One region of the Chryseobacterium sp. YR221 genome, then DNA from elsewhere that is predicted to be linked to it. Evidence: riboswitches for the same ligand, from Rfam matches in the RefSeq annotation. Region 1 holds a riboswitch; each other region holds the start of a gene.
The links. A riboswitch is a leader RNA that binds a small molecule or an ion and turns the genes downstream of it on or off. The one in region 1 is predicted to bind cobalamin.

Region 2: linked by a shared signal. The riboswitch ahead of B8967_RS11170 (T9SS type A sorting domain-containing protein) and the one ahead of B8967_RS12145 (acyl-CoA thioesterase) in region 1 are both predicted to bind cobalamin.
Region 3: linked by a shared signal. The riboswitch ahead of metE (5-methyltetrahydropteroyltriglutamate--homocysteine S-methyltransferase) and the one ahead of B8967_RS12145 (acyl-CoA thioesterase) in region 1 are both predicted to bind cobalamin.

The regions. Positions count from the first base shown of each region.
Region 1 covers NZ_FWXM01000003.1:670,864-681,514, forward strand. Annotated here, with positions in the region: gene B8967_RS12110 (mechanosensitive ion channel family protein) at 1-487, opposite strand, end outside; gene B8967_RS12115 (DUF456 domain-containing protein) at 734-1,225, shown strand; gene B8967_RS12120 (hypothetical protein) at 1,241-1,744, shown strand; gene B8967_RS12125 (uracil-DNA glycosylase) at 1,731-2,372, opposite strand; gene B8967_RS12130 (GNAT family N-acetyltransferase) at 2,451-2,960, opposite strand; gene B8967_RS12135 (endonuclease MutS2) at 3,104-5,251, shown strand; gene B8967_RS12140 (hypothetical protein) at 5,512-6,309, shown strand; cobalamin riboswitch at 6,344-6,526, shown strand; gene B8967_RS12145 (acyl-CoA thioesterase) at 6,640-7,023, shown strand; gene B8967_RS12150 (HD domain-containing protein) at 7,085-7,675, opposite strand; gene B8967_RS12155 (XAC2610-related protein) at 7,684-8,376, opposite strand; gene B8967_RS12160 (PadR family transcriptional regulator) at 8,809-9,138, shown strand; gene B8967_RS12165 (PspC domain-containing protein) at 9,149-10,651, shown strand, end outside.
Region 2 covers NZ_FWXM01000003.1:454,240-464,890, forward strand. Annotated here, with positions in the region: gene B8967_RS11140 (BT_3928 family protein) at 1-525, shown strand, start outside; gene B8967_RS11145 (tellurite resistance TerB family protein) at 604-954, shown strand; gene tpiA (triose-phosphate isomerase) at 1,011-1,769, shown strand; gene B8967_RS22470 (helix-turn-helix domain-containing protein) at 2,482-3,081, shown strand; gene B8967_RS11160 (aspartyl protease family protein) at 3,212-4,027, shown strand; gene B8967_RS11165 (esterase-like activity of phytase family protein) at 4,154-5,416, opposite strand; cobalamin riboswitch at 5,676-5,868, shown strand; gene B8967_RS11170 (T9SS type A sorting domain-containing protein) at 5,937-7,055, shown strand; gene clpP (ATP-dependent Clp endopeptidase proteolytic subunit ClpP) at 7,143-7,829, opposite strand; gene dnaG (DNA primase) at 7,942-9,927, opposite strand; gene B8967_RS11185 (T9SS type A sorting domain-containing protein) at 10,090-10,651, opposite strand, start outside.
Region 3 covers NZ_FWXM01000001.1:442,920-453,570, reverse strand. Annotated here, with positions in the region: gene B8967_RS02100 (CoA-acylating methylmalonate-semialdehyde dehydrogenase) at 1-557, shown strand, start outside; gene B8967_RS02095 (acyl-CoA dehydrogenase family protein) at 633-1,793, shown strand; gene B8967_RS02090 (enoyl-CoA hydratase/isomerase family protein) at 1,897-2,988, shown strand; gene mmsB (3-hydroxyisobutyrate dehydrogenase) at 3,142-4,038, shown strand; gene B8967_RS02080 (enoyl-CoA hydratase/isomerase family protein) at 4,101-4,883, shown strand; gene B8967_RS02075 (Lrp/AsnC family transcriptional regulator) at 4,975-5,436, opposite strand; cobalamin riboswitch at 5,636-5,822, shown strand; gene metE (5-methyltetrahydropteroyltriglutamate--homocysteine S-methyltransferase) at 5,997-8,297, shown strand; gene B8967_RS02065 (Fur family transcriptional regulator) at 8,356-8,745, opposite strand; gene B8967_RS02060 (MerC domain-containing protein) at 8,833-9,171, shown strand; gene B8967_RS02055 (GTP-binding protein) at 9,175-10,371, shown strand; gene B8967_RS02050 (alkaline phosphatase) at 10,449-10,651, shown strand, end outside.

The DNA of each region.
Region 1 (10,651 bases):
TAACCGTTTCCGAAAGGGCATTCAGCGCCATTATTTTATAAAAATCCTGCTTGATTGCAAAATAATTCCTGAAGGCAGTGAGCGATCTGTAAAGCATTCCGGCAAGTATCATTACCAGCCCAAGATTCACACATCTTATAATGAAAATTGTTGTTTTCGGAAGAGCACCTTCAGGAAATATAGACCCCTGCAATGCTCCTACAATAATCAGTGCGGCAAAATGAGCTACCGAATTGGTGATTTTAGACTGATATATAGATTTTAAAATCGGGAATTTTGTCTGGTCATGAAATAAACGAAAGATAAAATTGATAACAAATTTTAAAACAAAATCTACAATCAAAAATACAGCGCCAAGCAAAGCCAGTTTTACAATGATATGAACAATCCAGTCTAACCCGGTGGGAGAAATCTGGGTGATATAATTATATAACTGTTCGCTTAATTCCTGCAAATAGTTTTTGGTTTCTTGTAGATCATCTTTCATTGACAGCAAATTTATAAAATAAGAATGACGATTTTTACTATTCATCATCAATTTTCATCCCAAAAAGTATTCTTCAGCAAATATCCGGTAAAAAAAATATCCCAATCAATGCGACAGCAAATATTAAGAAAGCAGGACTTATCCCGGAATATGCTATCTTAAATCTGTAATAAAATTTTTAATTAAAATATAAAGGTGGCTTTTTATAAGGCCACTTTTTTTATCTTGCATCTATATTTTTTAGGAATGGATACTACAATTATTAATATTCTCTGCCTTGTTTTATTGTTTGTCGGGATTTTAGGAACTTTTCTTCCAGTTCTTCCGGGATTGCTGTTAAGTATCTGCGGACTTCTGATTTACAAATTTGGGACCGATGCAGATCTTTCGATGATTTATATCTGGGCATTTGGAATTCTTACTGCTGCGTCAGTGGTATTGAGCTATGTAATTCCTGCAAAAACCAACAGAAAATACGGAGGAACACGCTGGGGAAGTATTGGTTCTGTCATCGGAACTATTGTAGGAATCTTTATTCCTATTCCGTTAGGTTTTCTGATCGGGATGTTTGCCGGAGTATTCATTGGAGAATTGCTTCATGACAGTAAGGATATGAACAAAGCACTGCAATCCACCAAAGGAGCCCTTATTGGGTTCATTTATGGAACGGGTTTTAGTTTTGTAGTGGGTGTGGCAATGTTTTTGGTGGTATTACTTAATATGTTTAATATTATTTAAATAAAAAAAGAAACTATGTTCCATAAAGCCCTTATCTTCAGTCTTGGAATACTCGCATTAACAGGATGCGATGCCCAAAAGAAAACAAAAACAGAAACAAAAACTTCTGAAATGAGTTCCAATACCAAAACTCCGGATCAAAAAGGAGATATTATCTACTTCAATGAAGGGGAAAATAAGTTCCTTAAAGAGTATCAGATGAATGTTACCTTCAAGGGCATTTCAGAAGACAGCCGCTGTCCTGAAGGAGTAAACTGTATCTGGGCCGGGGTTGCTCTTGCACAGGTGGAAGTAATGGGTACTACAACAAGACCCGTGATTTTAAACCTTGCCAGCATGGATCATCCTGCAAGAAACTATCACCAGTCAGCAGATTTTAACGGATACACCATTACATTGCAGGAAGTAACTCCCTATCCTAAAGCGGCAAGCGATGGGTTAAAGGCTGCCATGGGAAAATATAAAATAGGGATCAGCATCAAAACAACCGAAAGCCCATCAGGGACTACCACGAAATAGGCTTTTTACCTTTGGAAACAAGATACTCATTAATTTTTGAGAAAGGCTTGCTTCCAAAAAAACCTCTATAGACAGAAAATGGCGACGGATGTGCCGATTTTAAGATAAAATGTTTAGCCGGATCTATGAGTTCGGCTTTTTTCTGTGCAAAAGCTCCCCACAATACAAAAACTACATTCTCTTTTTTATCTGAAATTTCTTTAATGATAAAATTGGTAAACTTTTCCCAACCCAGATCTTTATGTGAATTGGGAGTATGGGCACGAACAGTCAATGTTGCATTCAGTAACAGCACACCCTGTTTTCCCCAATCATCCAGTTCCTTAGAAGTTCTTACCACTCCTAAATCATCTTTTAATTCGATAAAAATATTTTTAAGGGAAGGCGGAGCAGCCACCTGTTCAGAAACAGAAAAACACAATCCATTAGCCTGATTGTCATTATGATAAGGATCCTGCCCAATGATCACCACTTCAATATCTTCAAACGAGGTCAATTCTAACGCTCTGAAAATTTGATCTTTCGGAGGGAAAACTTTAGTAGTCGCATATTCATTTTTCACCTTTTCCCATAGGGTTTTAAAGTATTCTGTGTTTTTTATCGGGGCTAAAATTTCTGTCCAGGTCATAATTCAATCTGATTATTTGAAAATGAGTTAATTTGATTATTTACATTTGCTGATCTATCAAAAGACATTTCTGATAAACTAGCGGGCTTTTTTCAGACTAAAAATTACATTTTCAAGATTCTTTTCATCTGTTCTGTTTTCTTTTAAAGCAAACTTATGTTTTAAAAGCAATCCCTTAGAACTTTCATTCTGGTGATTGGTAAAAGCCAAAATTTCCTGTAAATTTAAGTCATTAAATCCAAAATTTAAAACAGATTTCAAAGCTTCACTCATAATTCCTTTTTTATGATAATCGGGAAGCAGCTCATATCCTACTTCCGCCGTTTTCCGGTCTTCAGAGAATTTCCAAAGGCAAATGGTTCCGATAAGGTTCTTTTGGTCTTTATAAGAAATTCCCCAGAAAATGATCTCTTTATCCTGAGTTCTTTTCCTGATGCTTAAAATAAATTCTAAAGCGTCATAGTTGGTCTTGGGTGAATTCCTTTTAACATATTGATTGATCAGTTCATTGCTCCGGATCCGTAAAATATCTTCTACGTGACTTTCATTGATTTCCTTTAAAATTAATCGTTCGGTTTCCAGTTTCATTCTTCAAATGTATTAAACTCGTCATCAATTAAAAACTTTTTTGTCCGGAAAACCTTTCTGATTCTCCATTGTGAATTTCTCAAATTAGCTCATTTTCAAATTACCACCGTATTACATTCACATTTTCTCACTAAATTTGCAGTGTGTATATAGATAAAGAAGATTTAGACGAATTAGAGTTTCCGCAATTACTCGCGGAAATCTCCCCCCTTGCGTATTCTCCGAAAACACGAGAGAAAATTCTTCAACTTCGTCCGATGGAAATAGACGAGGCAGAGCTTTCATTGAAAAAAACGTCAGAATATCTGTCGAGTTTTGAAAGTTCAAATGCAATTCCGTTTGATGAATATGAAGATATTGAAAATGAGCTGAAATTAATGCTGATTGAAAATTACCGTCTTGAAAACAGTGCTTTCATTAAAATCAAAACCATCACGGAACAAATCGGAAGGCTTCAGAAGTTCTTCCCTACCATGCCGGAAACCTTCCCTACCCTTATAGAAGATGTTTCTGTACTGGAGTTTAAGAAAGAGATTATTGAGAAGGTAGATAAAGTTTTCAACCGTTTTGGTGAAGTAAAAAGTGAGGCTTCTCCTGCTTTAAAAGGACTGAGAACAGAAATCCAGCATGCTAAAAAAGCCATTCAGGAAAATTTCAACCGTGCCCTTACCACCTATGGACAAAGTGATTTTTTGGACGATATCCGAGAGACCATTATTGATGATCAAAGAGTTCTTGCTGTAAAATCGGGATTTAAAAAGAGAGTTGCCGGCAGAACATTAGGGATTTCAAAAACAGGTTCCATTACGTATATTCAGCCGGACAGTGTTGTAAAACATTACTTCAAACTTCGGGAAAGTGAAGAGGAAGAAAAAAAAGAAATAGACAGGGTTCTCAGAAAACTTACTGGTGAGCTGGCAGAATTTCAACCTCAGCTTTGGAGGTACCAGATTTATATTTTTGATCTTGACCTTACAAGAGCTAAAGCAAAGTTTGCAGACTTAATTAACGGGGTATTACCAAAAATTAACCGCCATAAGACCTTAAAACTAAGGGATGCTTTCCATCCTTTATTATGGCTAAGAAATAAGGTAGAAAACAAAACAATCTATCCTCAAACTCTGGCTTTAACGGAACACAACAGAATTATCTGTATTTCCGGCCCGAATGCGGGAGGAAAATCAATTACGTTAAAAACAGTTGGATTATTACAGCTGATGATTCAGAGTGGTATTCTGGTTCCTGTTCATCCGAAGTCTGAAATGTTTTTCTTTGAGAAAATGATGACCGATATCGGTGATAACCAGTCCATTGAAAACCACCTATCCACCTATTCATCGAGATTAAAAAAAATGTCCGGAATCATCCGCGAGGCTGATGCGAATACTCTTTTACTGATTGATGAGTTTGGAACAGGTTCTGATCCGGAATTGGGAGGTGCTTTGGCTGAAAGTTTCATGGAGTATTTCTACGACAAGAAAAGTTTTGCGATTATTACCACTCACTATACCAACATTAAGCTGGTAATAGAACAGCTTCCCAATGCTGAAAATGCAGCTATGCTGTTTAATGAAGAAACCCTTGAACCCATGTATAAATTGGAAGTGGGACAAGCGGGAAGTTCATTCACATTCGAAGTTGCTGAGAAGAATAGAATTCCAAGATTCATTATTCATTCTGCAAAGAAAAAAGTGGAACATGATATTGTGAATCTTGATAAGACCATTGTGAAGCTGCAGCAGGAAAAATTTGAGGTTGAAAAACTAAAGTCTGACCTTGCGGAAAGAAAAGAGTCTGTAGAAGATAAGCGTGATAACCTTCAGAAGCTGAATGAGCAGCTTCAGCAAAAGCTCTTTAATTTCCAGAAGCTCTATGAAGAAGAACACCGTAAACTTCAGTTTGGAAACAAAATTGAGGCGTTCATAGACAGCTATACAAAAGGGAAATCAAGGAAAGATGTTGTAAAGGACTTTGTAAAGCTTCTGGAACAGGAAAAGTTCAGGAAAATAGGTGCTGACAAAGACGAATCAAAACGTCTTCAGGTAGTCAAAAGGAAGATTACCCAACAGCTTAAAAAGGAAGATGTGATTGAAAAGATTGCTGAAACCAATGAAAAACTGGAGGAGAAACGTAAAAGTGACCGTGCTGTTTGGATGAAAATAGGGCAACGTGTCCGCATCACAGGAAGTACCAGTGTAGGGACCATTGAAAAAATATCCCGAAACAAAGTAATTGTCAATTATGGAACTTTCAAAACGACCATTGACGCGGAGGAACTTGAAAGAATTTAATCAATTGGAGAATGCGTTAATTTGAGAATTTGAAAATTAATCTAAAATAACTAATGGAGAGCATCATGAGATGCTCTCTTTCTTTTTGTACGTTTACCTAAAAAATAAGCTTAAACATCTGATATCTTTTTTTCAATAGGAAAATCAGGTATTTCAGACTCTCATTTAAAGAAAATACAAGATTTAAAAGAACTGCAACAGTATAATTATCTTCCGAAAAGTATTTAATTTATATATTTGGGGATCAAAAATTTATTATAATGATTTCAGTAGGCAAAGCATTCTATCTATCTGCATTTAGTATTTTCTCTTTAGCATTCGTTAAAGGGCAGAATAAAGTTCCTTTTGGAGTGGTAAAAGCTGAAGAAGGATATGCCAATGTACGTGTACACAAGGATAACTACAGGAAGATTGTAGATAAGATCCGTATGCGTAAAGGGGATGTTTTTGTTTATGTAAAGCCGGCACCGGGAGAAACGGAGTGGATATGGATCAAATATCCTGAAAAACAGGATGAGGAAAAGCCTTTTGTAAGGTATGAAACTCTTGAAAAAGAAGGAATGGTAAATAAAGAGCGTATCGCCTATATTGATCAGCTTCCTCAGTATACACCTTCGAAATCCAAGAATGGGAAATCACTGATTTTTACTGATAATTCTGATCCTAAAATCCCTACGGCACAAAGAAGTAAAGTAGTTATTGATATTTACCCATCCAATGCCGGATACCGTAAAAAGGAGAAAGATGCTGACGGAAAACTCCTTAGTATTGACAAGGTGAAACCATGGGGAATCGGTAATGATCTTCCTGAAGGCATGACTGAAATTAAATCAATCAGGGTTCAGCAACCCGGCAGAGGTTCTGTTTTTGTGCGGGAAGCCATCAAAAACATGTTTCAGCCTACCATGGATTTCAATAATGTAGCGGTAACCTCTTTAGACAACGACAATATCTTTCTTTATATGATCAATGGTTCAGGAGAATACAGATATACAAGTCTTTGGACTATAAAAAAAGGAAGAGTGATCAGTCAGATTATTTATCATAATCCGGAATAAATTCATTATTTTTGCCCCCGAAAAAGTTTAACGCTTATTCATCATAGAAATAGGTTCTGCTTAACCGCAGATTAAAAAGGGAATCGTGTGAAAATCACGAACTGTCGCGCAACTGTAAGTAACTGAAGTCTTTTATTAAAGATCCACTGTGCGAGGCATGGGAAGGGGATAAAAGATGTTACGAGTCAGGAGACCTGCCTTTTTCTTAAACAAAAAACTTTCGCGATATGAAGTTTATTGATCTGATGGATTTTTTCAGGAATTTCTTAGATTCCTGGTATTATTCTGTTGTTTGATAATATTTCATTTCGCTTTAATTAATAATGAAATATGACTACAGAAGAAAGAATTGAAGCATCCGAAACCAGAATATTTAAAGCGGTTTTCCCTAACACAACAAATCATTATGATACCCTTTTTGGTGGTACGGCTATGCAGCTGATGGATGAAGTAGCTTTCATTACTGCTACCCGATTCGCAAGAAAAAGAGTGGTCACTGTAAGCAGTGATAAAATTGACTTTAAAAAACCTATTCCTGCCGGAACTATCGTTGAGCTGATCGGAAAGGTTGCCTACGTTGGAAAAACCAGTATGAAGGTCAATGTAGAGATCTACACGGAACAGATGTATTCCTACGAAAGAGAAAAAGCAATCATTGGTGATTTTACTTTTGTTGCCATTGACGAATTCAAAAAACCAATCCAAATCCTATAATTATAAAGTTTCGGGCGGCCTTTGGCCGCCCGAAACTATTTTAGAAAAAAGCGCTAAGCTTTTATTTGATTACTTTTCCGGTTTCCAGATTTCTGGTCAATAACAGTTCAAAAGCCTCCCCCATCTCATCAGAAGCTCTGCAGATGGCATTTTCAAGCATATTTCTAATCTGCTTTTCCGTAACTCCGGCTTCTGTCCAGCTTTTTCCTGAGGTATATGAATTCAGGATAAAAGGAATAATCCTGTCGATAGCACAGGCGAAAATAGCATCCGGTGTTTTTTCCTCTTCAAATTCTATCCATAAATTGAAAAACTCCGAACGTAATGGCTCGTCTAAGATTCCAAAAATCTTTTGGGCAGAAACTTTTTCTCTTTCAAACTTTCCGACCATTGCTTTTTCATCAAAAAGGAAAGTATCTCCTGCCTCAATTTCAACCAGGTCATGGATAGAAAGCATTCTGATAACTCTCAGCAAATCAATGTCAGCACGGTTTTTTGCATAAGGATATAAAATCTGTGCAAGAATAACGATCTGCCATGAATGTTCTGCAGTATTCTCTCTTCTCGAATCATCTGCATTATAATTTCTTCTCTGTACATTTTTCAAAGCATCTACTGCCAGGATAAAATCAATCTCTTTCTGAATCTTCATTATGTTACTTATCTATTATATTGATCTGCCGGATACACCTTGATTTTGGTCACCCATTTATTATTTATTTTTTCTTTGGTCATCACTTTTACACGGTCTTCATTGGTCATATCCTCTTCCCTCTCCAATACCTTTTCTAATCCCTTATTAGGAATTACTCTATATTCCGTAGTAAAAATCATGCAACATCCGGATTTTCCTGTGGCTACAAGACGTTTGCGCTTAGCATCTACCCCAAATAATCCAAAATAACTGGAACCGATTTCCGTAAGTTCCTCACTTTTTACAAAAGCCATTCTCGTACTATTGAATACATAGACATCATAGGATGCACTGCTGTAATTTCCTTTATTTCCATTTCTGACAGCGATATCTTCTGTTCCGTCAAAATTAAAATCATCAATAATAAAAGGGCTTTCTTCATTGGTAAGCTGGATCATTTTTCCAGGCATCAATTTTTGCCCCTCCTTTACATAAAATACAAGATCTTCGGAAGTTAAAGTCTGAACTTTAGTGTTCTTGTTGTCATATAATTCTATTGTTCCTTTGTCTTTACATTGCTCATCAAAGCAATTTTCACTATTGATGATGACATCATAATTCTTTGATGCATTTTTTACTTCAAACTGATATTGTCCAAAACATAAAGGACCCAACAGAATACATGCAGATATACTTCTGTAATAATTCAAAATTTTCATAGTAATAGCAAATGGATTTAGGTGTTTTTTTATAAAATCTTACAACAAAAATACGAATCATAACCTCGACTTCAAAATATCTTTGCCATACAACAACAATGAATTTGATTCAAAACCGAGTATATAATGTCACTCTTTTTTTAAGAAATTCTAAAGAAATACCCTTTTTATCCATTCTCATTTTTTCAGTTTATCTGCATTTATTTAAAATTTTCGGCACTATTTTTACCTTATTCTATTTTTGATCAATTTTAAATTAAAATTTATAATATTGATTTACAATATGTTAACTATTTTATTTTAAAAATTTCACTACTTTGTATTGCATATTACCATTTTAATTACATATCTTTGTAATGTAAAATCGGAATAAGCTCATCTAGCTAGGAGCAATATTCTAACATATAACTAATTAACAAAAACTTATCAAAGATGAATACCGAAAATACCAAAGCGCAAATGCGAAAAGGAATTCTGGAATTCTGTATTCTAAGTCTCATCAATCATCGCGAAATGTATGTTTCCGATCTGATAGATGAACTGAAAAAAGGAAAACTGGATGTTGTGGAAGGAACCCTCTACCCACTTCTGACAAGGCTTAAAAATGGAGAGTTTCTCTCTTACAGATGGGAAGAATCTACAGGAGGTCCACCCAGAAAATATTATCAGATTACTGAAAAAGGAAAACTTTTCCTGAATGAATTACAAAATACCTGGAATGAGCTGACAGCGTCAGTAAGCCAAATCACTCAACAACATTAAAAACAAAGCTATGAACAAGACACTCTCAATAGGACTCGCAGGTTTTTCTTTTACGATAGAAGAACACGCATATATAAAGCTCAGCGATTACCTGAACGCTCTTAGAAGCTCACTGGATGCTTCGGAAGTAGATGAGGTAATGCACGACATAGAAATAAGAATGGTAGAGATCTTCAGAGATTCTCTGGGAAAACGTGAAGTGATTAATGATACTGATGTAGAAAAAGTAATTGCACAGATCGGAACTCCAGAAAAAATCGAAGAACAGGAAGAGGCTTATTTTTCTGAAAAATCAACAAATAAAAATAACTACTCCGGTTCCAACTTTACGGATAAAAAACAATTGTTCCGTGATCCTGAGAAACAAAAGGTTGCAGGAGTTTGTGCTGGGTTAGCCCAGTATGTAGGAATGGATATTACGGCTATGAGAGCCATTTGGTTAGGAATTTTCGTTTTAGGAATCTTTACCGCGGCTATTTCTTCTTCATTGATCGGACTTTTATATGTAATCCTTTGGATCGTTCTTCCAAAAGCTGAAACAGCAGCAGATTTCCTGAAAATGCAGGGAAAGCCTATGAACTTCGACAATCTTAAAAATGAGTCTAATAAATTAGTACAGTTTGCTAATGAATCTACTCAGAGGGTCGGAGAAATATATAATGAGAACAAGCCTTATATCAACAACGCAGGAAGCGGAGCCTGGAATATACTGAAGTATATCGTAGGCGGAATCTTTGTGCTGATGGCTGTGGGAAGTATCATTGGAGTATTTGTAGTCTTTGGACTTTTTGGAATGGATACAGATTTCCCTGGTGCCAATCAAATCAGATTCTATATGGATGATAATGGTCTTGATAAGGTATTAGCAGCTATAATGGTTATCGGAAGCTTAATCCCGGCTATTCTTTTTAGCTTATTAAGTATTAAAATATTCTCTCCAAAAACTAAGCTGAGAAATATCGGATGGGTAATAGGTGGATTATTTCTTCTATTGATCGGATTAGGAACTTACTTTGGATTAAGTATGGCAAAGAAAAACCTGATCTACAGAGGAAGCAAAGAGGATACAGAGAATGTGGCTATCAATACCAATTCTGACACCGTTTATGTAGATGTAAAACAGGTAAGTATTCCACAAAACTTCAAAGCTTATGATGATGATATTTATTCTGATAAGAGATTCGTTTATGAAGAGGATTATATTTCTGTAGATGTAACAAGAAAACCGGATATCAAAACTCCTTATCTGATTATTAAAAAAGAAGGAAACGGCTATAACTTCCCTATTCAGTTAACAGTACCGGTAGAGGTTGTTAATAACAAAGTAATCCTTCCAAACTATGTAAAGTATCCATATGAGCACAGATTCAGAGATTACAGAGTAAATTATGAACTGGTAGTTCCTCAAAAAGCGATTGTTATTCCATTAAAAAAAGACCGTATCAGCTTCGATGGGGATCTGGATGGAGACGGTATCAATGATGATGATCAGGACAGAGATGAGAACCAACAT
Region 2 (10,651 bases), 220 kb from region 1:
GCCGAAAAAGAAAAAATCAACAAAAACCCTTCTGAATATAAGACTTTTTATTCTCTGAAAAACCAAAAAACCGGGGAGGTTTTAAAGGTCAATCAGGATGATTATATTAAAGAAACAAAATACTGGGCAGAAGGTTCTCCATGGAAGATAGAGGAAGGAAAAAATGAATCTGTCCTGGTAAAAGAAGGCTATAAGTCTGAAATCGTTAAATTTAAGATTGAAGATCCAACAGGAATGGAGCTTACTGAGGAGATCATTAAGGCTCCAAAAGCTATCTTAGTATTCTCTTACCATCCAAAAGAGGTTTCTGCAGATCTTCTTCAGAAAGTGGAAGCCAAAGTAAATGCTGAAAAAGGAGTTCTTATCTATGGAGTTTCAACGGATCAGAATACCTTTAAAACCATTAAAAATGCAATGATGGATGGAACGGCTATCAAAACCATTGCTAGAAGTAACCCTTTTGTACTGATCCTGAAAAACGGAAGAATAGTAAACAAAATCCCAGCAAAAGATTATATACAATAAAATATAAATGGGAGGTGATAGATTGAGCATTGATCACTATCAACTACCATATTTAAACACTAAAATATTCAACAACACATGCAAAAATCAAATAAATCTATCGCCGGATATCACTTATTAATGATCCTTTCTTCTGTAGACGGAGAGTTTGCTCCTGAAGAAGGAATGCTTGTACAGCAATATCTGGCTGATGAATTTCCATTCAGAATGAACCTGGACAATGAGCTTGATACTCTTGCTCTTTTACAGCCTGAAGAATGGAAAGATCACTTTGAATTTCATGGAAGATGCTTCCTTGATGATTCTACCGAAGATGAGCGACTAAAATTTGTTCAGTTTGCAAAATCATTGATCAAAGCAGACAATAAGGTGACAGAAGAAGAGCATACCTTCTATGTCCTTCTGAAAAATTTATGGGGATTGGCTTAAAATATCTTCAAAAAGCAAATAAATCAAAAAATTAAAAAGTAAAATAAATAAATCTTATGAGAAGAAAAATAGTTGCAGGAAACTGGAAAATGAACAAAAATGTAATTGATGCACAACAATTAATGATTCAGTTACTAAGCTATAAAAACAACAATACAACAAACTGTGAGGTTTGGATTGCTCCACCGGCTTTATACTTAATGATGGCAAAAGACATCTTTGAAAAGGATGAGATCGGAGTATTCTCTCAGGATGTGAGCGAGCATGAAAGTGGTGCCTATACGGGTGAGATTTCTGTAGATATGCTGGAATCCATTGATGCAACGGGATCACTGATCGGTCACTCTGAAAGAAGACAGTATCACGGAGAAACAGATTCTCACTGTAACAGAAAAATCAAATTAGCCCTTGACAAAGGTCTTATTCCTGTATACTGCAACGGAGAAACCCTTGAGCAGAGAAAAGCAGGGCAACACTTTGAGGTTGTAAAAAACCAGACTGAAGTAGCACTTTTCACTCTTTCCGCTGAAGAAATCAAGAAAGTAGTGATTGCTTATGAACCGGTTTGGGCTATTGGAACAGGAGAAACGGCAAGCCCGGAACAGGCTCAGGAAATCCATGCACACATCAGAAGTATCATTGCTGCAAAATACGGACAGGAAGTTGCAGATGAGGTTTCTATCCTTTATGGAGGTTCTGTAAAGCCTGACAATGCTAAGGAGATTTTCTCTCAACCTGATATCGACGGAGGTCTGATCGGTGGTGCAGCTTTAAAACTGGAGGATTTCTCTAAGATTATTGAAGCTTTTAATTAATATATTTATGCTGTAAAAAAGGACATCGAGATGTCCTTTTTTACAGCAACTTATTCGTTTTTATTTTTCATAAAAACGGATCCACTCCAAAATAGAAAATAAACAAATCCCAGGATTTTTATTTTTTTCAAATAGGTCACTTAATATTAAATAAATGGATTTTTTAAAAACGATCGCCATCATATCTGTTTTTATATTGTTCCTTCTTATTTTGTTTTTATTGACTTTAAAGTCCAATAAAAAGTTCCCCAATCAACTTTTTGCAGGATATCTTTTTCTGACTGCTCTTGACGTAAGTGGAGTCTTCATTTCTGAACCTATCCTTAGCCTACTTCCCAATCTAGAGATCTTTAGATGGACTATCATTTTATTGAATATACCGCTATTCTATTTATATGTCTTATCACTTTGCTATGAAGATTTTCAATTAAAAAGAAAACATCTTTTGCATCTCATACCTTTTGTTATTATCAATCTCATATTGGCTTCTGGAATCTATTGGACAGATGATATTGAAAAAAAAAAATTTTTCAAACATCATCATCAGACCCTTGAAATGATCATTTTTCAATATTTGATAGAAATCCAGTATTTACTATATATCATTGCTACTTTTACGGTGTTGAAAAGAACCCGAAGCATCTATCTCGAAAACCAGTCTTATTCTTCCAATTTAGTCTTTAAATGGTTGTTTCAACTAACTTTGTTTTTTATGGTTGTCCATTATTTTGCAACATTTAAAAATATATTAAGATATACAGATGAGCATCAACTACTGACTGTCATTAATGGATTTCTGGAAATCATGGCATTACTTTTCACCAGCTGGTTTGTCTTAAAAGCATTAAAATATCCTGAATTTTTCCGGGGAGTTGATCCCCAGTTACAATTAATAAATGATTTTAAAAATAAAACTGAGCCCAAAACCAGATCAGAGGGCAAACAAAATATAGATAACAGCAACGTTAATTTGCAAATTGAATTACTTAACACATACATGACAGAAAAAAAACCATACTTAGATCCTGCTCTTACAATGCAAAGTCTCGCAACACAAATGAATATGCCAACCCGAGAATTATCTATTCTGATTAATTCAAATATGAAACAGCATTTTTTTCATTTTGTAAATACCTATCGTATTGAAAATGCAATGGAATTATTAAAAAAACATTCTAAAAAAGATTCTACGGTTCTAGAAATTTTATATCAGGTTGGCTTTAATTCAAAATCATCATTTAACACTGCTTTTAAAAAGCACACTGCTTTAACGCCCACAGAATATAGAAATACATTCTATAAGACCGATTAGTCGAACACTTTATTTCTTTTTATTTGGTTCGACTTTTTAAAATCGGTCGCTTTTCATAAGATAATAATTCAAATTTGTCCACTATAAAACAGAGACGATTTTTGTCTCACAGAGTAAACAAAAAAGAATTATGAAAACAAAGAAAATATTTTTTAGCGTACTATTTTTAGGGGCAAATATCTGGGGATTCGGACAGGATACCATAAGGCTAAAACCTTATATTGAAAACATGAAAACTGTAGAGGTTTCTATTGAAGGAAAAAAATACAATTTTCTGTTCGATACCGGTGGGGCAGAAACTATTATTTCTCCAGAAATAGCAAAGTATTTTAATAAAAATATATATGGGAGTTCAACAGGATTTAGAATGAGTGGAGAAATTATTAAATCTCAAAAATCAGATGGTATTCCCATTACTATAGGTTCTACAAAAATAGACCATCCAACAGTCGGTGTTTTTGATATCATGACTATTTTACCCAAAGAATTCCCTAAAATAGACGGTGTTATCTCATTAAAATCATTTGCTACCCACATCCTGACTCTCAACCTCGCCAACAATACTATCATTATAGAGAATCATTCTTCATCACAAAAAGCAATGCAAGGAAAAAGTCTTATTCCCAGCAGATTTGCCAATGGACTGGAAGCTACTGAACTCAATATTTTTTTGAATATTCCAAGAGACAATCAATCATACTGGTTTCTTTTTGATTCTGGAAATAGTGGCCCCATGCTTTTATCTACAGAAACAGCCAAAAGTTGGAAGCTATCGAAGGACAAAGATGATATGAATTCTGAGAGTCAATTTATTATTGCGAAAAAAACATTCAGTTCAAGATCATTTACAAGGGACATTATTTATGATGGTGTGCTCAATTTTGAAACCATTTGTAAATATATTTTCACGATTGACTTTAAAAACCATAAAGTTTGGGCTCAGTAAAATAAACAGAAAAACAATATCTTTTTCACTTAAAAAACCAGTAATTTATATTGATGAATTATTCATACAGAGATCATAAAAACGGCGGAATCTTCGATTCCGCCGTTTTCTTTAAAAAAAATCTAATTATTGAATATCGACTACATACATCGTTCCTTTGTCTACCTTCCCTGTTTTAGGAAGAATTTTGGCTTTAGGGTTTCCGTTTCCATCATCTACCACTCCAAAATCATCATCATTGAAAACAGCCAGTTTGTTATTTCCTAAATAAACAATCCCTTCAAACTTATCATGCTCATAGCCCAGTTTCGCTACGAGATCTACTGCAAGGCTTTTAGAAACAGGTTTTATTCCGGCATTCGTAATCTCATCCCAGGTACTCTGTTCCAAAGCTTTATTATTAATTTTCATTCCGTCTACCGCTGCCAGATCTGTTCCATTGACGTCTGTAGCTCCGGATACATTGATTCTGTATACTTTTTTTATTCCTCCCTGTGTTCCGAAATTTCCATCTCTTTCAATCACCAGGAATTCATTATTACTTAATGCAGTAATATCACAAACCGAATCAGAAGCTCCACCATCCTGTTTGTATAAATACTGTTTCGTCTGCCCTGTGATAATATCGAATGTTACAATCCTTGTTAACGTGGTATTGGTTGCCAATGCTTTAGTGGGAACCAGCATCATCGACTGCATTGTTCCTACCAGCGTTCTTCCATCCGGAGTGATACAAAGTCCTTCCATACCTCTGTTGGCCCTTCTTTTGGCTAAAACTGCAGGGAGTTTTCTTGTTCCCGTATTCACTCCAATCGGGCTTATCCTTTCCATTTCTACCCCTTCTGCACTATAATGAACGATATGCGGACCATATTCATCAGAAACCCAGAATGTTCCATCTGGAGCGGCAACAATACTTTCACTGTCCAGACCATATTTATCTGTTCCTAACACATTTCCTGAAGCATCATAAGCTACTTCACCGGTACTCCCCATTCCTATAGGATTTGGAAGTCCTGTGATAGGCTGCCCTGCCGGATTTTTAAGTTTAATATATTGAATGACCTCAATATTACCTTCAGCATTGATCTTAAAATGCATAATCGTTGGGGTAAAATTAGGGGCAAGAAATTTTTTACCGCTTAAGTAGTCTGTATTCGGACCACGGTCTGTAATGACATAGAATTCTCCTTTTCTTGTAGGATGGGCCGCTGCTCCGGATCCAAATCCTCCGTTGATCACATCTACTCCATTGATAGTAGCCAATTTTGAAAAAGCAAATTCCTGTGGAAGCTTAGAATAATTAATCTCCTGGTTACTGGTGGTGTCATCATCTTTACAGGATGCCAGCGCCGTTAACACAAATGCAGATAGTAGCAGTCTTTTCATATTCTCTTTTATGGCTGCGAAAATATAAATTGATTGTAAACTGATCTTGAATATAATGATAATTGTATTTTAACAATGGAACCATGAAAATGAATTTAATATAAACAGTAAAACTTTTGGTTTCAATCCGAAAACCTAACAAGATCTTTAATTTAATTATCAATTCAAAAAAAACAACCCTTTAAAAGCTATTCAGCTTCAGGAGAAATATAAAAACTGAAATATAATTCACAAAACAGGATACAAAAATTTATATGATATATTTGCAACGTTTTAAGGTTGAACACTGTTCATTAATAGGGAATCAAGTGAGAATAAAACTCAATTCTTGAGCTGTACCCGCAACTGTAAGCTGTTTTACTTATAGCACAATACGACCACTGGATTCCTGATCCGGGAAGGTGTGCTATAGGATGCAAGCCAGGAGACCTGCCTTATCCATTGCCACTTCAGGGATCGTGAGTATAACCACTTCTCCTGTAGGTAAGTTTCGGGAATAAAACTTTAATTTAATTATATCATGAGAAAAATCTATTTTTTTTTCTTACTGCTTTTTATGCAGTTTTTGTCTGCCCAATTTACAGAGAACGACATTAAGTTTTGGGTAGGAACAGGTTCAAAGAAGGCCTATTTCATTGCAGATTTTAACGATACTAATTCTCCTACTTCTTATGCATGGGGATATCGTTTTGACGGTGATAATCTAATGGCAGAAGACATGATCAATGCTATTGTTGCGGCAGAGCCTAAAATGGAAGCTGATATTCTTTCAGGATTTCTTTACAGTTTCAACTATAACCATCATGCTCCAGGCACAGATGATTCCTGGATACCATGGTTCGGACCAAGTGCGGAAAATATGTCTAATAACAATAATGGTGCAGGTTCTGTTACTTTAACAGACGGGCTATGGTTTGGTATTACCTATGGATCTGATGATGTCCAGATCGACACTCCGCCATCTACTCCTGTACCCGCTTACAGCTCTCAATGGTATGCATCTTCGCAAATCACCAATTGGATAGGAACAGGAACCAATAAAAGTTTGGTAGTGGTTGATTTTGGTACCAATCAGTCAAACGGAAATGCAGATTCTTTTGTGTTTGGAATTAAATATAACGGAAGCATCACTGCTGAGCAGGCCTTACAACTGATCCAGTCTCAAGCCTCTTATTTTAATTTCACCTCATCAAACAGCCAGATTTCTGCTCTGTCATTGAATAATTTTACCGGAAACGCCACTGGAGCGGACAGTTGGAAATTATATAAAGGAAAAGACCTCTCAAGCTGGCAAAAGAAGTCTGAAATTTCTCAGATTCAGCTAGCCAATAATGACTGGATGGGTATAAGCTTCGGACAGAGAAGACCATTTACCCCTACGGAAGCAGCCGATTCCACATTGGGTGTTTCTTCTGCCACAAAGAAAAAATTCAGTATTCATCCTAACCCGGCGAGTCATTTTATTCAGATTGAATCTCCTGAAAAATATACGGAAATCAATATCTATTCTTCTTTAGGTCAAAAAGTAATCACTTCCCAATCCACAAAGATTGATATTCATTCTTTGGCTGCCGGAATTTATTTTGTTGAGATGAAAACAGCAAATACTTCAACCATCCACAAGATCATCAAGAAATAGAACATCATATATGAAATACTTTTTCATACAATTATAAAACAAAAAAACGCACCGTATTGGTGCGTTTTTTCCGATTTCCAGCATCGATTATTTTTTCTCTGTTGATCTCTGTAAAACCTCATCTACCATTCCGTAGCCTTTAGCTTCTTCAGAAGTCATCCAGTAGTCTCTGTCAGACGATTTTTCAACCCACTCATAAGTTTGTCCTGAGTGATGTCCGATGATCTCATAAAGCTCCTGCTTTAATTTCAACATCTCTCTTAAGTTGATTTCCATATCAGAAGCAACCCCTTGTGCACCTCCTGAAGGCTGGTGAATCATTACTCTTGAATGCTTAAGAGCAGAACGTTTTCCTTTTTCTCCTGCTACTAATAATACAGCTCCCATTGAAGCAGCCATACCTGTACAGATTGTTGCTACATCAGGCTTAATGATCTGCATGGTGTCATAAATTCCTAATCCAGCATAAACACTACCTCCCGGAGAGTTGATATAGATCTGAATATCTTTTGACGGATCTGCACTTTCTAAGAATAAAAGCTGAGCCGTAACAATATTGGCTACCTGATCATCAATTCCTGTTCCCAGGAAGATAATCCTGTCCATCATCAAACGTGAGAAAACGTCCATCTGAGCAACGTTTAATCTTCTTTCTTCCATGATGTACGGTGTAAGATTCGTTGGGCCATACATTCCCATATACTGATCGGTAACCAAACCGCTGTTTCCTAAATGTTTTACAGAGAAATCTCTGAAGTCCTTTTTAATGTCCATATTTCTATTATGTATTATTTTAACAAATATTCTCGAAGTTTAAATTACAATATTTATTCCTAAAATTTTATGAGACTTTTTGTCACAGAACAGGAATATATCTGTCCATAAACTATCTATTTCTTCCGCCATAGATGCCTTTAATCGGCGAATACTCAATAATAGCGCTCAACCGTATGGAAGCCTGTTTCAGCAGGGTAATTTTTTTAATCAGATCATAGTATTTTGTCTCATCATTATCGCTGTACTGATCCAGTTCTTTTGCTGTCTCTTTTATGAGATAATCAATATATCTGTATTTATGCAATAATACATCACCTCTTACCTGATCTGCCACTTTATCACCATAATTGGGAGGGTAAATATTTCTCGACGCCCAGTTTTCCAGATCATCAAGAGGAATCAACGCGTCAACAACCTTTGTGGTAATGTCTTCGTCCATAAAAGATACAAAAAAGTTTCCACTTCTGAGCTCTTCCTTTTGAATCCCTTCTCTTACCTGATTAATGATAATTTCATTTTCTTTTACTAAAAAGATATATTGTTCTTCTTCAAAATGGTGAAGGATTTCTTCAATAACAGTGATCTGATACTCCTCATTGTTATCAGTTGTCCTTTTCAGAACAATATCTCCAAACATCAGCATATGATCCACCAACTTATTCTCCATAAACAGAACATCATACAGGAAAGGATCTTCTTTCTCCTTATCCAAAGGCACAATCTCCATCTTCGGAGGGGCACTTTCTTTCTGCTGTTGCTGAACATGATGGGTCTGGTTCTGTGTGATCTGTTTCTGAACGTCAAGTTCGTTGAAAAGACTCTGCTCCGAAAGACCAAATTTATTGGATACTTCCTTAAGATAGACTTCTCTTTTCAGTGCGTTCTGAACAAAAGAAACCGACTTTACAATATTTCGTATTGCCTCAGCTTTTTTGATAGGATCGGTACCGGCATCTTTTAACAGGATCTCAGCTTTAAAATCGATAAAATCCATCGCTTCATTTTCGATGTATTTTTCAACATAATCCTGCGGATGTTTTCGGGCAAAAGAATCGGGATCATCTCCATCCGGGAAGAGCAATACACGGATATTCATACCTTCCGTCAAAAGCATATCAATGCTTCGGAAACTGGCTTTAATCCCAGCATTATCACCATCAAAAAGAATGGTTACGTTTTCCGTCAGCCTTTTAATCAGCTTAATCTGCTCGGTAGTCAGGGAAGTTCCGGAACTGGCCACCACGTTTTCAATCCCGGACATATGAAGTGAAATCACATCCATATATCCTTCCACCAAAAGACAGGTATTCTTTCTCGAAATGGCCTGCTTGCTCTGGTTTAGCCCGTAAAGAACATTCGATTTATGATAGATCTCCGTTTCCGGGGAATTGAGATATTTGGCTGTTTTGACATTGCTTTTAAGAATTCTGGCTCCAAAACCTAAAACCCTTCCTGAGAAACTGTGAATCGGAAAAATAACCCTTTCCCGGAAGCGGTCTATTCCTGCCGGAGCATTTTCAGGGAAAATAGAAAGTCCCGATTTCTCCAGAATTTCTTTAGAATATCCTTTTTCCTCTGCATAGGCTGTAAAAGCATTTTTCTTTTCGGGGGAGTATCCCAGCTGGAATTTCTTGATGATATCATCTCTAAGCTCACGCTCTTTAAAATAAGCCAGCCCTATGCTTCTTCCATCTTCAGCATCCCAAAGGATTTCCTGAAAATAATTATTAGCCACTTCATGGATTTTATACAGAAGGTCTTTTTCTGTCTGCGCATGCTTAGCTTCTTCAGAAATTTCACGTAGATCTTCTTCAATTTCAATTCCGTACTTCTTGGCTGCATGGCGAAGTGCTTCAGGATAAGTAAAATTTTCAATTTCCATCAGGAAAGAGATGGCTGTACCTCCTTTTCCTGTTGAGAAATCCTTCCAGATCTGTTTACTTGGTGAAACTACAAAACTTGGAGATTTCTCTTCATGAAACGGGCTGAGCCCTTTAAAGTTAGATCCTGCCCTTTTCAACTGCACATACTCACCCACAATCTCTTCTACCCTGATTGTGGAGAATATTTTATCTATCGTCTGCTTAGAAATCATGATGTAAAAATAAGATATTTCTTTTCCTCTAACAAAAAAAGAAAGCACTGCAAAAATTTTCGGTGAGATCGTTTCTTATCATAGAATCCTCTAAACCCTTGCTGCACATACTTCAATAAAAAAGCCGGGAATTTCCCGGCTTAAAAATATTTGTAAACAAAATTATCTTTTTATGAATTTCAGACTCTCTTTTAGACTGCCATATTCTACATTAACAATATAAGTGCCTCTTTCCAGATCTTTAGCATACTTACCAAGGTCTAAGCTGTTTTCACCATTTACTTTTACAGTATACTGATTCAATAATTTAGAGGAATAGTTATAAATCTTAATATTTACCTCTCCTGTAAGCGCACTATCAATTATTAGTTTTGTATTATCATTAACAGGATTATCTCCAATGGTAAATTGAGTACTATTTTGAACATTGGCGGCCTTAGATTGAGTAACGTTTTCGTTATTTGAAATAACAAAACCATTTATAATGTTTCTTTTAATTCCGTTCCCCAGGTTGGCAGTCAGTTTTATAGAATAGACCCCATTTTGTTCACGATTTACATCTGCTATAAATTTATTGTTACGAAGTTCAAATTTCACGTTCACTGACTTTCCTTTAGATCCGGCATTCATTCCTTTTACATCTGATATCCAATAGGTTTCATTTTTAAGTGAAACTTTTTGAAGCTCTTCGGAAGAAAGATTAGGAAAAGAAATCTCCAGATAA
Region 3 (10,651 bases), on a different contig from region 1:
CAGACGAGTCTGCCGCATTTGGCCCCTTAATCAACAGACAGTCTAAGGAAAAAGTGCTGCGACTGATCAAAAGTGGCTATGAACAGGGAGCTGAAGTCTTATTAGACGGAAGTGACTGTACAGTAGAAGGCTATGAAAACGGATATTTTGTAGGCCCTACTTTATTCAGTAATGTATCTGTGGATATGGACATTTATAAAGAAGAGATCTTTGGACCTGCCTTACTTTTGTTAAAAGCTGACACCTTGGACGAAGCCATCAGTATCATCAATGCCAATCCTTATGGGAACGGAACCTCAATATTTACCAATTCCGGAGCTGCAGCCCGAAAATTCCAACATGAAATTGAAGTAGGTCAGATCGGTATTAATCTTCCTATTCCTGTGCCGCTGCCATTTTTCTCTTTTACAGGATGGAGAAAATCTTTCTTCGGAGATCTGCATTCATACGGAAAACAGGGTATCCGTTTCTATACCGAAACAAAAACAGTTACAGCCCGCTGGTTTGAAGAAGATGTACCGGGAGGAAATCTCAATATGACCATCAGTCTAAAATAATAGAAAGCAAACGGTGGAAAATGTCTATATGTTCTCCACTTTCAACACTCAGCTTTCAACTTAAATTTAAATACAATGGAGTTTAACCTAAATGAAGATCAACTGGCTTTTCAGGATGCGGCAAGAAGATTCGCTGAAAAAGAATTTTTCCCCTACGCTTCAGAATGGGATGCCAAAAAGATATTCCCAAGAGAAGCAATTGCTAAGGCCGGAGAACTTGGATTTTGCGGCATTTATACAAGTGAAACAGCAGGAGGTCTGGGATTGTCAAGATTGGATGCAGCCATCATATTTGAAGAGCTCGCTTCAGCCTGTCCTTCAACTACAGCTTATATTACCATACACAATATGGTTTCCTGGATGATTGACAAATTTGCAAAAGATGATGTCCGGGAAGAATTATGTCCGGCTTTAGCTTCAGGTATATTACTGGGCTCGTATTGTCTTACTGAACCTGGGTCAGGTTCTGATGCTGCAGGATTGAAAACCACAGCTGTAAAAAAGGGCAATACCTATATCATCAATGGAACAAAGGCCTTTATTTCCGGAGCCGGAGAAAGCGATATCCTGATTGTAATGGCCCGTACAGGAGATCCCGGTTCAAAAGGAATCAGTGCTTTTATTGTACCTGCCAATACAAAAGGAATCAGCTTCGGAGAAAAAGAAAAAAAACTGGGCTGGAATACCCAGCCTACACGTTTTGTATTCCTGGATCATGTGGAAGTAGAAGAGAAGTATCTTTTGGGAGAACCTGGAGAAGGTTTTAAAATAGCCCTGAAAGGACTGGATGGGGGCAGGATAAACATTGGAAGCTGCTCAGTAGGAGCCGCACAGGGCGCTATCAATCAGGCTCAGCAGTATATGCATGAAAGGCAGCAGTTTGGAAAATCATTGGCTCAGTTTCAATCGCTTCAGTTTAAAATTGCCGATATGGTAACAGATCTTGTTGCTGCCCGCCAAATGGTTCATCTGGCTGCTTTTAAACTGGATTCCAAAGACCCGAATGCTACAACCTATTGTGCTATGGCCAAAAGATTAGCAACAGATATGTGTTTTAATATCTGTAATGAAGCTATTCAGGTCCTGGGAGGGTATGGCTGCACACAGGATTTCCCTGTAGAAAGACTGATGCGGGATGCCAGAATCCATCAGGTAGTGGAGGGAACCAATGAAATTATGAAACTGGTAATCTCCAGAAAGATTTTAGAAGTAGGAGCGACCCTACAAATCAGATAGTTATAACAGATAAAAACGGAAAGCTGAAACCGGATAATAATCTACATCTGTTTTAACATTTCAGCCCATAAAATTTTTAAAGTTCAATTTTCAATTCAATACAATGAGCTTAGTACTAACAGAAATAAAAAACAAAGTCGGGATCATCACTTTAAATTCCGAAAAAACACTGAATTCCCTGTCATTACCTATGATTGAAGAATTACAGAGCATTCTGACAGATTGGAAAACATCCGATCAGGTAGTCTGTCTTTTTCTTCAGGGTGCCGGTGAAAAAGCTTTATGTGCAGGGGGAGATGTACGGAAGCTCTATGATGCTATTATGGCACAAAGAGCTATTGACCCTACGGAAGTCCCTAAAGACTGCTACGATTTCTTTTCAAAAGAGTATCAGGTAGATTACGACATCCATACCTATCCAAAGCCTGTAATAGTCTGGGGAAGCGGTATTGTAATGGGTGGCGGTATCGGTCTGATGGTAGGAGCTTCCCATCGTATCGTCACCGAAAAAAGTAAACTGGCCATGCCTGAAATTACCATTGGCCTGTATCCGGATGTAGGAGGTACCTGGTTTTTGAATAAAATGCCTTCTGCCTTTGGAATATATTTAGGCTTAACCGGGGCAAGATTAGATGGTGCAGACTGCAAATATTTAGGACTGGCAGATTATTATATGGAATCCTCTTCAAAAGAAGATATTATAAACGCTCTGAAACAGGCAGACTGGACAAATAATCCTTATCAAACAGTTTCCGATATTTTAAATACGATCTCGAAAAATACAGATATTCCTGAATCCCAGGCTGCTTTACATCATGAATTTATCCAGAATTTTGAAGGAGTAGATGCTGTAGAGGAATTCAGTGATCTGATAAGGAATTATCCTGAAAAAGATGACTGGATCAATACAGGATTAAAAAGTTTTACCGCAGGATCTCCAAGTTCGGCACACATTATTTTCAGACAATTGAAACAAGGCAAGCACCTGAGTCTGGAAGAGGTCTTCCAATCTGAATTGAACCTTTCATGTCAATGTTGCATCCACCCGGATTTTGCAGAAGGAGTAAGGGCTTTATTGGTGGATAAAGATCAGTCTCCCCAGTGGCAGCCCGCCACTTTAAATGATATTACCACAGAATGGATAGACAGCTATTTTGCGGAATTAAAAGTGGAGGACTTTCAATCTTTATCCTGATTAGACATAAACATCTGCCTTATCTGCACAATCTGCGAAAGGTAAAAAACATATAGGTTTTGGCTAACGCCATACTATCTCACTTCTATTCAAATAATAATTGATTACACCTTTTCTAATCTCAAATCTCTAACATCTAATTCAAAAAAAATCATGTCAAATATAGCATTCATCGGTTTAGGAAATATGGGGGGCCCTATGGCTGCCAATCTTATCAGGAAAGGTCATACCGTTACAGGTTTTGATCTTTCGGAAACAGCATTAAAGGCATTGGAATCAGCTGGTGGTCAGACGGCCGGATCAGCTTTAGATGCTGCAAAATCCGCAGACGTAATTATCTCGATGTTACCTTCAGGAAAACATGTTGCAGAACTCTATTCTGAGGACTTCATCAGTACTCTGAAACCGAATACATTATTGATTGACAGCAGTACTATTGATGCTGTTACAGCCCGCTCAGTTGCGACATTGGCCATTTCAAAAGGGTGCAAAATGATAGATGCTCCCGTTTCCGGGGGTACCGGCGGGGCACAGGCAGGAACATTGACCTTTATTGTGGGTGGTAAGCAGGAAGATTATGAAAAAGCCCGACCGATCTTGAAATGTATGGGACAAAATATATTTCATGCCGGAGAATCCGGAGCCGGACAGGTCGCTAAAATCTGTAATAATATGCTGCTAGCCATTCATATGATTGGCACCTCAGAAGCGATCAACCTGGGAGTAAAACATGGTCTGGACCCCAAAATATTAAGTGAAATCATGCAGAAAAGTTCCGGTAAAAACTGGTCTTTAGAAGTATACAACCCATATCCCGGTGTGATGGAAAATGCTCCGGCTTCCAGAGCCTATTCAGGAGGCTTTGCCGTAGATCTGATGGCTAAAGATTTAGGCCTTGCCGCAGAAGCCGGATTGGAAACCAAAACCTCTACACCATTAGGGAATACCGCACTGAACTTATACAGAATCTGGAGTGAAACAGGACATGGGAAAACAGATTTCTCCAGTATTCTTCAATTTTTAAATGGAAAAGGGAATATTGAAAATTAAAACAGCCATTCACCCTCTATTTTCATTCCCAATATTTAACCTTTAAATTTCAACGTAAGACAATGAATTTTGAAACATTAATATATCACCAGGAAGGCCATATCGGAACACTAACGATCAACAGACCACAAGCTTTGAATGCTTTGAATGAAACAGTTTTAAAAGAACTTACTTCATTTACGGAACAAATACAATCAGACCGGAATATAAGAGTCTTAATCATTACCGGGTCCGGGGATAAAGCTTTTGTTGCAGGAGCTGATATCAAAGCCATGCAGGGGATGAGTCCCAAAGAAGCGGAAGACTTTTCAATGGTGGCACAGACGGCATTTAATGCTGTTGAAAACCTGCCGTTTGCAGTGATTGCAGCCGTAAATGGATTTGCCCTGGGCGGTGGTTGTGAACTGGCATTATCCTGCGATATTATTTTAGCAAGCGGAAAAGCGAAATTCGGGTTACCGGAAGTTACATTGGGCTTATTACCATGTTTTGGGGGTACCCAACGTCTTCCAAGAGCGATTGGTTTATATAAAGCCAGGGAAATGGTTTTCTCAGGAGACTTTTATTCCGCGGAAGCCTGCAAAGATTTCGGTTTTGTCAACCATGTTTTTGCACCCGAAGAATTACTGAATGAAGCTCTAAAGCTGGCCAAAACCATTGCATCAAGAGGACCTGTGGCTGTTGCAAAAGCAAAACAGTCTTTAAATACAGGATCTGAACTTCATATCTCTGAAGGATTAAAACAAGAAGCGGCTTTATTCGGAGCATTATTTACCACACAGGACCATAGCGAAGGCATAGGGGCATTTATAGAAAAAAGAACCCCTGATTTCCAGGGAAATTAATACGATCGAATATAGAAAAGTTCGACCGCCCTTTTTAATCTGGTCAGGATGAGGATGTCTGAAAATTTTTGTACATCCTCATCTTTTTGTATCAGATCGTTAATCCATGGGTATTTTTCACTTCTGCCATTACAAAGGTACTATGTGTACTTCCGATAGAATCTACAGATCCCAGTGTATTGAATACAAAATCCTGATAATGTTTCATATCCCGGACCTGAACTTTCAGCAGGAAATCAAAATCTCCCGAAATATTATAACATTCTGCCACTTCTTCTATATCCATAATTTCATTAACGAAATCATACCCTACAGAACGGTCATGAATTTTCAGTTTGATCTGGCAGAAAACGGTAAAACCCCGGTTAAGCTTATCAGGATCAAGAACTGCAGCATATTTTTTCACATAGCCTTCCTGTTCCAGACGTTTCACCCTTTCAAAAACAGGAGAAGGAGAAAGGTTAACTTCTTTGGCAAGCTCCTTAACGGTAAGTTTTGCATTTTTCTGAAGCAGTCTCAGCAGCTGTATATCTTTGGTATCGAGATGTTCCACAGGATATTATTCTTTTTAGTATTAATTTTCATCAAAGTTACAGAATTATATTCTTTTAAAATTTAACTATAAGGATATATTTGCTTTATTTTAAATCAATACTTGTTCATTTATTCTGTATGTGTAATTTTACACAAAATTAAAATCTTCTATCAATACAGATAGTCAGTATAATTAATAAAGAATAGTTCTTTACAATACTTCATCAAACAGGGGAGGTTTTACGTAAGGTAAATTAATAGGGAATCGTGTGCAAATCACGAGCTGTCGCGCAACTGTAAGTAACACACCAAAGGTTTCTGTCCTTGTGATCCACTGCCTGAAAGCGGGAAGGACGACAGAAACTGTTACAAGTCAGGAGACCTGCCTTTACTGAATTGACAATGCTTTCGCGGTCTGAAGCTTTGGGTCATACAGATGATATATTTTTTAGTACGTTTTTCTCAGAGTAAAACGGGATTATCAGATATGTCATTATTTTCCCAAAAATAGATACCGGCAAAAGCATTACGAAGCATTCAAAGAGCTTTTAAAAATAAGTTTAATTAAAAGTTTAAAAAATGCAAACGCACATTCTAGGCTATCCGCGAATTGGTAGCAAAAGAGAACTCAAAAAAGCCTGCGAGCAATATTGGTCAGGTAAAATTCTTTTGGAAGAACTTCTTACTACAGGAAGGAATATCTGCAATCACAATTGGAATATTCAGAAGGAAGCAGGGATAGACCTTATCCCATGTAATGATTTTTCCTATTATGATCAGGTACTGGATATGAGCTTAATTGTAGGAGCTATTCCGGTACGTTATCATGAAGTCGCCCTTAAAAAAAATAATTCAGAACTGGATCTGTACTTTGCGATGGCCAGAGGATACCAGAAAGACGGACTGGATATCACGGCCATGGAAATGACCAAATGGTTTGATACCAATTATCATTATATTGTTCCAGAATTTTATAAAAATCAGCAGTTTAAACTGACTTCCGACAAAATATTCAACGAGTTTGCGGGAGCTAAACAAGCTGGAATTAATGCCAAGCCGGTACTCATCGGGCTTGTTTCTTACCTTCTTTTAGGAAAAGAAAAGGAAGAAGGATTTGATAAACTGGATCTTGCAAAAAATCTTCTTCCGGTATACACCGAAATCATAACAAAACTTCAGGATCAGGGTGCCCAATGGATTCAGTTTGATGAACCGTTTTTAACCTTAGATATAACGGAGAAAGCCAAAGAAACCTATCAGTACGTTTATCAGGAACTTAGAAAGCAGTTTCCAAAACTGAAATTCATCATCGCAACCTATTTCGACGGATTGAAAGACAATGCATCTCTTGCTGTGTCACTTCCTGCAGACGTTCTGCATATAGACCTGGTGAGAAATCCTGAGCAGCTGGAAGATATTTTAAATGCTATTCCTGAAAACCTAAGCCTGTCATTAGGAGTGGTAGACGGAAGAAATATCTGGAAAAACAACTATGAAAAGTCTTTGACTTTCATTAAAAAAGCTACTGAAAAACTGGGTACAGAAAGAATTTTTGTGGCTCCGTCATGTTCATTACTTCATTCGCCTTGTGATCTGGATTTTGAAACGGCCCTTCAGCCTGAAATTAAAAACTGGCTGTCTTTTGCAAAACAAAAAGTGAAAGAAGTCGTAAGTCTTAAAGCTCTTGCTTCAGAAACTGAGGATGAAAGTATCCTTGCAGATTTTGAAGACAATAAAAAGGCTGTTGCCAGCAGAAAAACATCTTCTCTTATTCATAATGATAAAGTGAAACAAAGAGTGGCTGCCGTTACTGAAGAAGATGCTCAGCGAAAGAATTCATTTAGAATCCGTAAAGAAAAGCAGCAGGAATCATTACAGCTTCCGCTATTCCCAACCACCACCATAGGCTCATTCCCGCAAACTACTGAAGTAAGAAGCTGGAGGGCCCAGTTTAAGAAAGGAGATCTTAGTGCAGAACAATACGATGCTTTATTGAAAGAGGAAACTCAGAGAACCATCCGTTGGCAAGAAGAAATAGGAATTGATGTCCTTGTTCACGGAGAATTTGAACGTAATGACATGGTAGAATACTTCGGGGAAAAGCTTGAAGGATTTATTTTTACTAAAAATGGCTGGGTACAGAGCTATGGAAGCCGTTGTGTAAAACCACCCGTTATTTTCGGAGATATTTCCCGTCCTGATCCAATGACTGTATACTGGTCTCAATATGCGCAATCCCAAACCAGTAAATGGGTAAAAGGAATGCTGACCGGTCCTGTTACCATATTACAATGGTCTTTTGTACGGGATGATCAGCCCCGTGCCGAGACTTGTAAGCAGATTGCTTTGGCGATCCGTGATGAAGTAGTGGATCTTGAAAAAGCAGGAATCCGGATTATCCAGATTGATGAGCCTGCCATCAGAGAAGGTCTTCCATTGAGAAAAGCAGAATGGCAAAACTACCTGAAATGGGCTGTAGAAGCCTTCAGAATCTCAGCAAGTGGAGTAGAAGATGCTACCCAGATCCATACCCATATGTGCTATTCTGAATTTAATGATATTATTAAAAATATTGCCGATATGGATGCAGATGTCATTACGATAGAATGTTCGAGATCTCAAATGGAACTTTTAAATGCTTTTGCAGATTTTAAATATCCAAACGAAATAGGTCCCGGAGTTTATGACATCCACTCTCCAAGGGTTCCTTCTAAAGAAGAAATGATTGAGCTTTTAAGGAAAGCTCAAAATGTAATTCCAGCCAGCCAGTTATGGGTAAATCCTGACTGTGGCCTGAAAACAAGACATTGGGAAGAAACTGAAAAAGCTTTAATTGCAATGGTAGCTGCTGCTAAAGAAGCTTCAGCAGCCTATGCATAATCATCGCTTGTTCCAATATCATCATGAAAAAGCATCTCCAGGGATGCTTTTTCTTTGTTTAAGCATGCGCGCATCTCGGACAGATTCCGCTGATGATAAAGTTATACTCCTGAGCTATAAAATTCTCAGGTAAACTAATTTCAGGTATAGTATTTTCAATACAGGTAACAGAATGGCATTCTTTACAATTGAAATGAACGTGATTGTGAAAATGCTGTTCGTGAGTACATTTCCCACTACACTTAGCAAAATTCACAACTCCGTCAATATTGACGATCTTATGAATAGCGCCTTCATTTTCAAGTCTTTCCAAAACCCTGTAAATGGTAACTCTGTTACACAAATCCCCTAGTTTCTTCTGAATATCAGAGTGGGTAAGTGCCACCTCAGAATCGTTGATAAGGTTCAAAATCTCAGTTTTGGCATGGGTATTTCTAACTTGTTTCATATTTTTAATGCAACAAAGTTGCGTTATTTAAAATTTTGTATTTACTTTGCAACAAAGTTACAATAACAAAATTAAATCATCCTTTTTATGAAGTCAAAAATTCTTGATGCAGTAGGAATCTCCGCAGCCGTTTTATGTTTGATTCATTGCATAGTCTTTCCTTTACTGATGATCATCCCATTGGGAATATCACATAATCCTTATATTGATCTGGCTTTTCTGATCATTGGAGCCCTCGTAGTTTTCAGAATAATGAGACAAATAACCAACCGACGCCTCAAGTTTCTGTTTTGGGCTTCTATTCTGCTGATCTCCATTTCTGTACTGGCAGATTTTATATTTGAAATTCATATTCCCCTTATTTATGTTGGAGCAGCAGGCTTAATTACAGGTCATATCATCAATTTTAAAAATCATAAACATTAATACATGACAAAGAAACTTCCTGTAACTGTACTCAGTGGCTTTCTGGGAGCCGGGAAAACAACTTTACTGAACCATATTCTGCACAATAAACAGGGACTAAAAGTAGCCGTTATTGTAAACGATATGAGTGAAGTGAATATTGATGCACGCCTTATCGAGAATCAGAATACGCTTTCCAGAACGGAAGAAAAGCTTGTAGAAATGAGTAACGGATGCATTTGCTGTACACTCAGGGAAGATCTGATGATTGAAGTGGAGCGTTTAGCGCATGAAAAACGTTTTGATTACCTGCTGATTGAAAGTACAGGAATCAGTGAGCCTATCCCCGTAGCCCAGACATTTACCTATATTGATGAAGAAAGCGGCATAGACCTTTCCAGATTCAGCTATGTAGACACCATGGTGACCGTAGTGGACAGCTTCAATTTTATGAAAGACTTTTCAACGAATGAATTATTGATGGACAGAGACCTTACGGATATGGAAGGGGATCACAGAACCATTGTTAACCTTCTTACGGATCAGATTGAATTTGCGAATGTCATTATCTTAAATAAAACAGATCTTATCGATTCCGAAACTCTTGGATTTTTAAAAGCAGCTATAACAAAACTTAATCCTGAAGCCCATATCATTCATTCAGAATTCGGGAAGATTGACTCCCGGCTAATTTTAAATACCCAACTCTTTGATTTTGATACGGCACAGTCTTCAGCCGGCTGGCAAAAAGAGCTTCAGTCTGATCACCACAATCCTGAAACAGAGGAGTATGGTATCGGGTCATTGGTTTTCAGAGACCAAAAACCATTTCATCCCGAAAGATTATGGAACTACCTTAATGAAAGATATCCTGAAGGTATTTTAAGGGCTAAAGGGCTTTTCTGGCTGGCTTCCAGACCGGATGACGCATTAAACTTCTCCCAGGCTGGAGGTTCGTTCCGTTTGGAAAAAGCAGGGGTCTGGTGGTGCAGCATGCCCATGAATCAAAGATTAGACTATAATTCATTTGCAGAAAATCAGGAATTTATTGAAAGCAGATGGGATAAAAACTGGGGTGACAGAATCAATGAGCTCGTTTTTATAGGTCAGGATATAAACAAAGACCAAATGGCACAGGATCTCCAAGACTGTCTTATTAATGATAAAGAATTATTAAGCCAACAGCAGAATTTTCAGGATCCGTTTCCTGAGCATATTTAAAATTAACTTTTAATTAATGCAACAAAGTATCAATAATATCATAAATAGAATACCTTTCAGCATTATTTTTACAGCATATGGACAGACGTAAATTTCTAAAAGGATCAGCATTACTATCAGGTCTCTTTACAATATCTCCGCTTGAACTTTGGAGTTCCAAAAGAAGTACTGAGCAACTCCATTCCGGAAGTGCAAAGAACATCATATTTATGGTAAGCGACGGGATGAGTCTTGGAACACTTTCAATGGCCGACCTGTATTCCCGGAATATTTTGGGAAA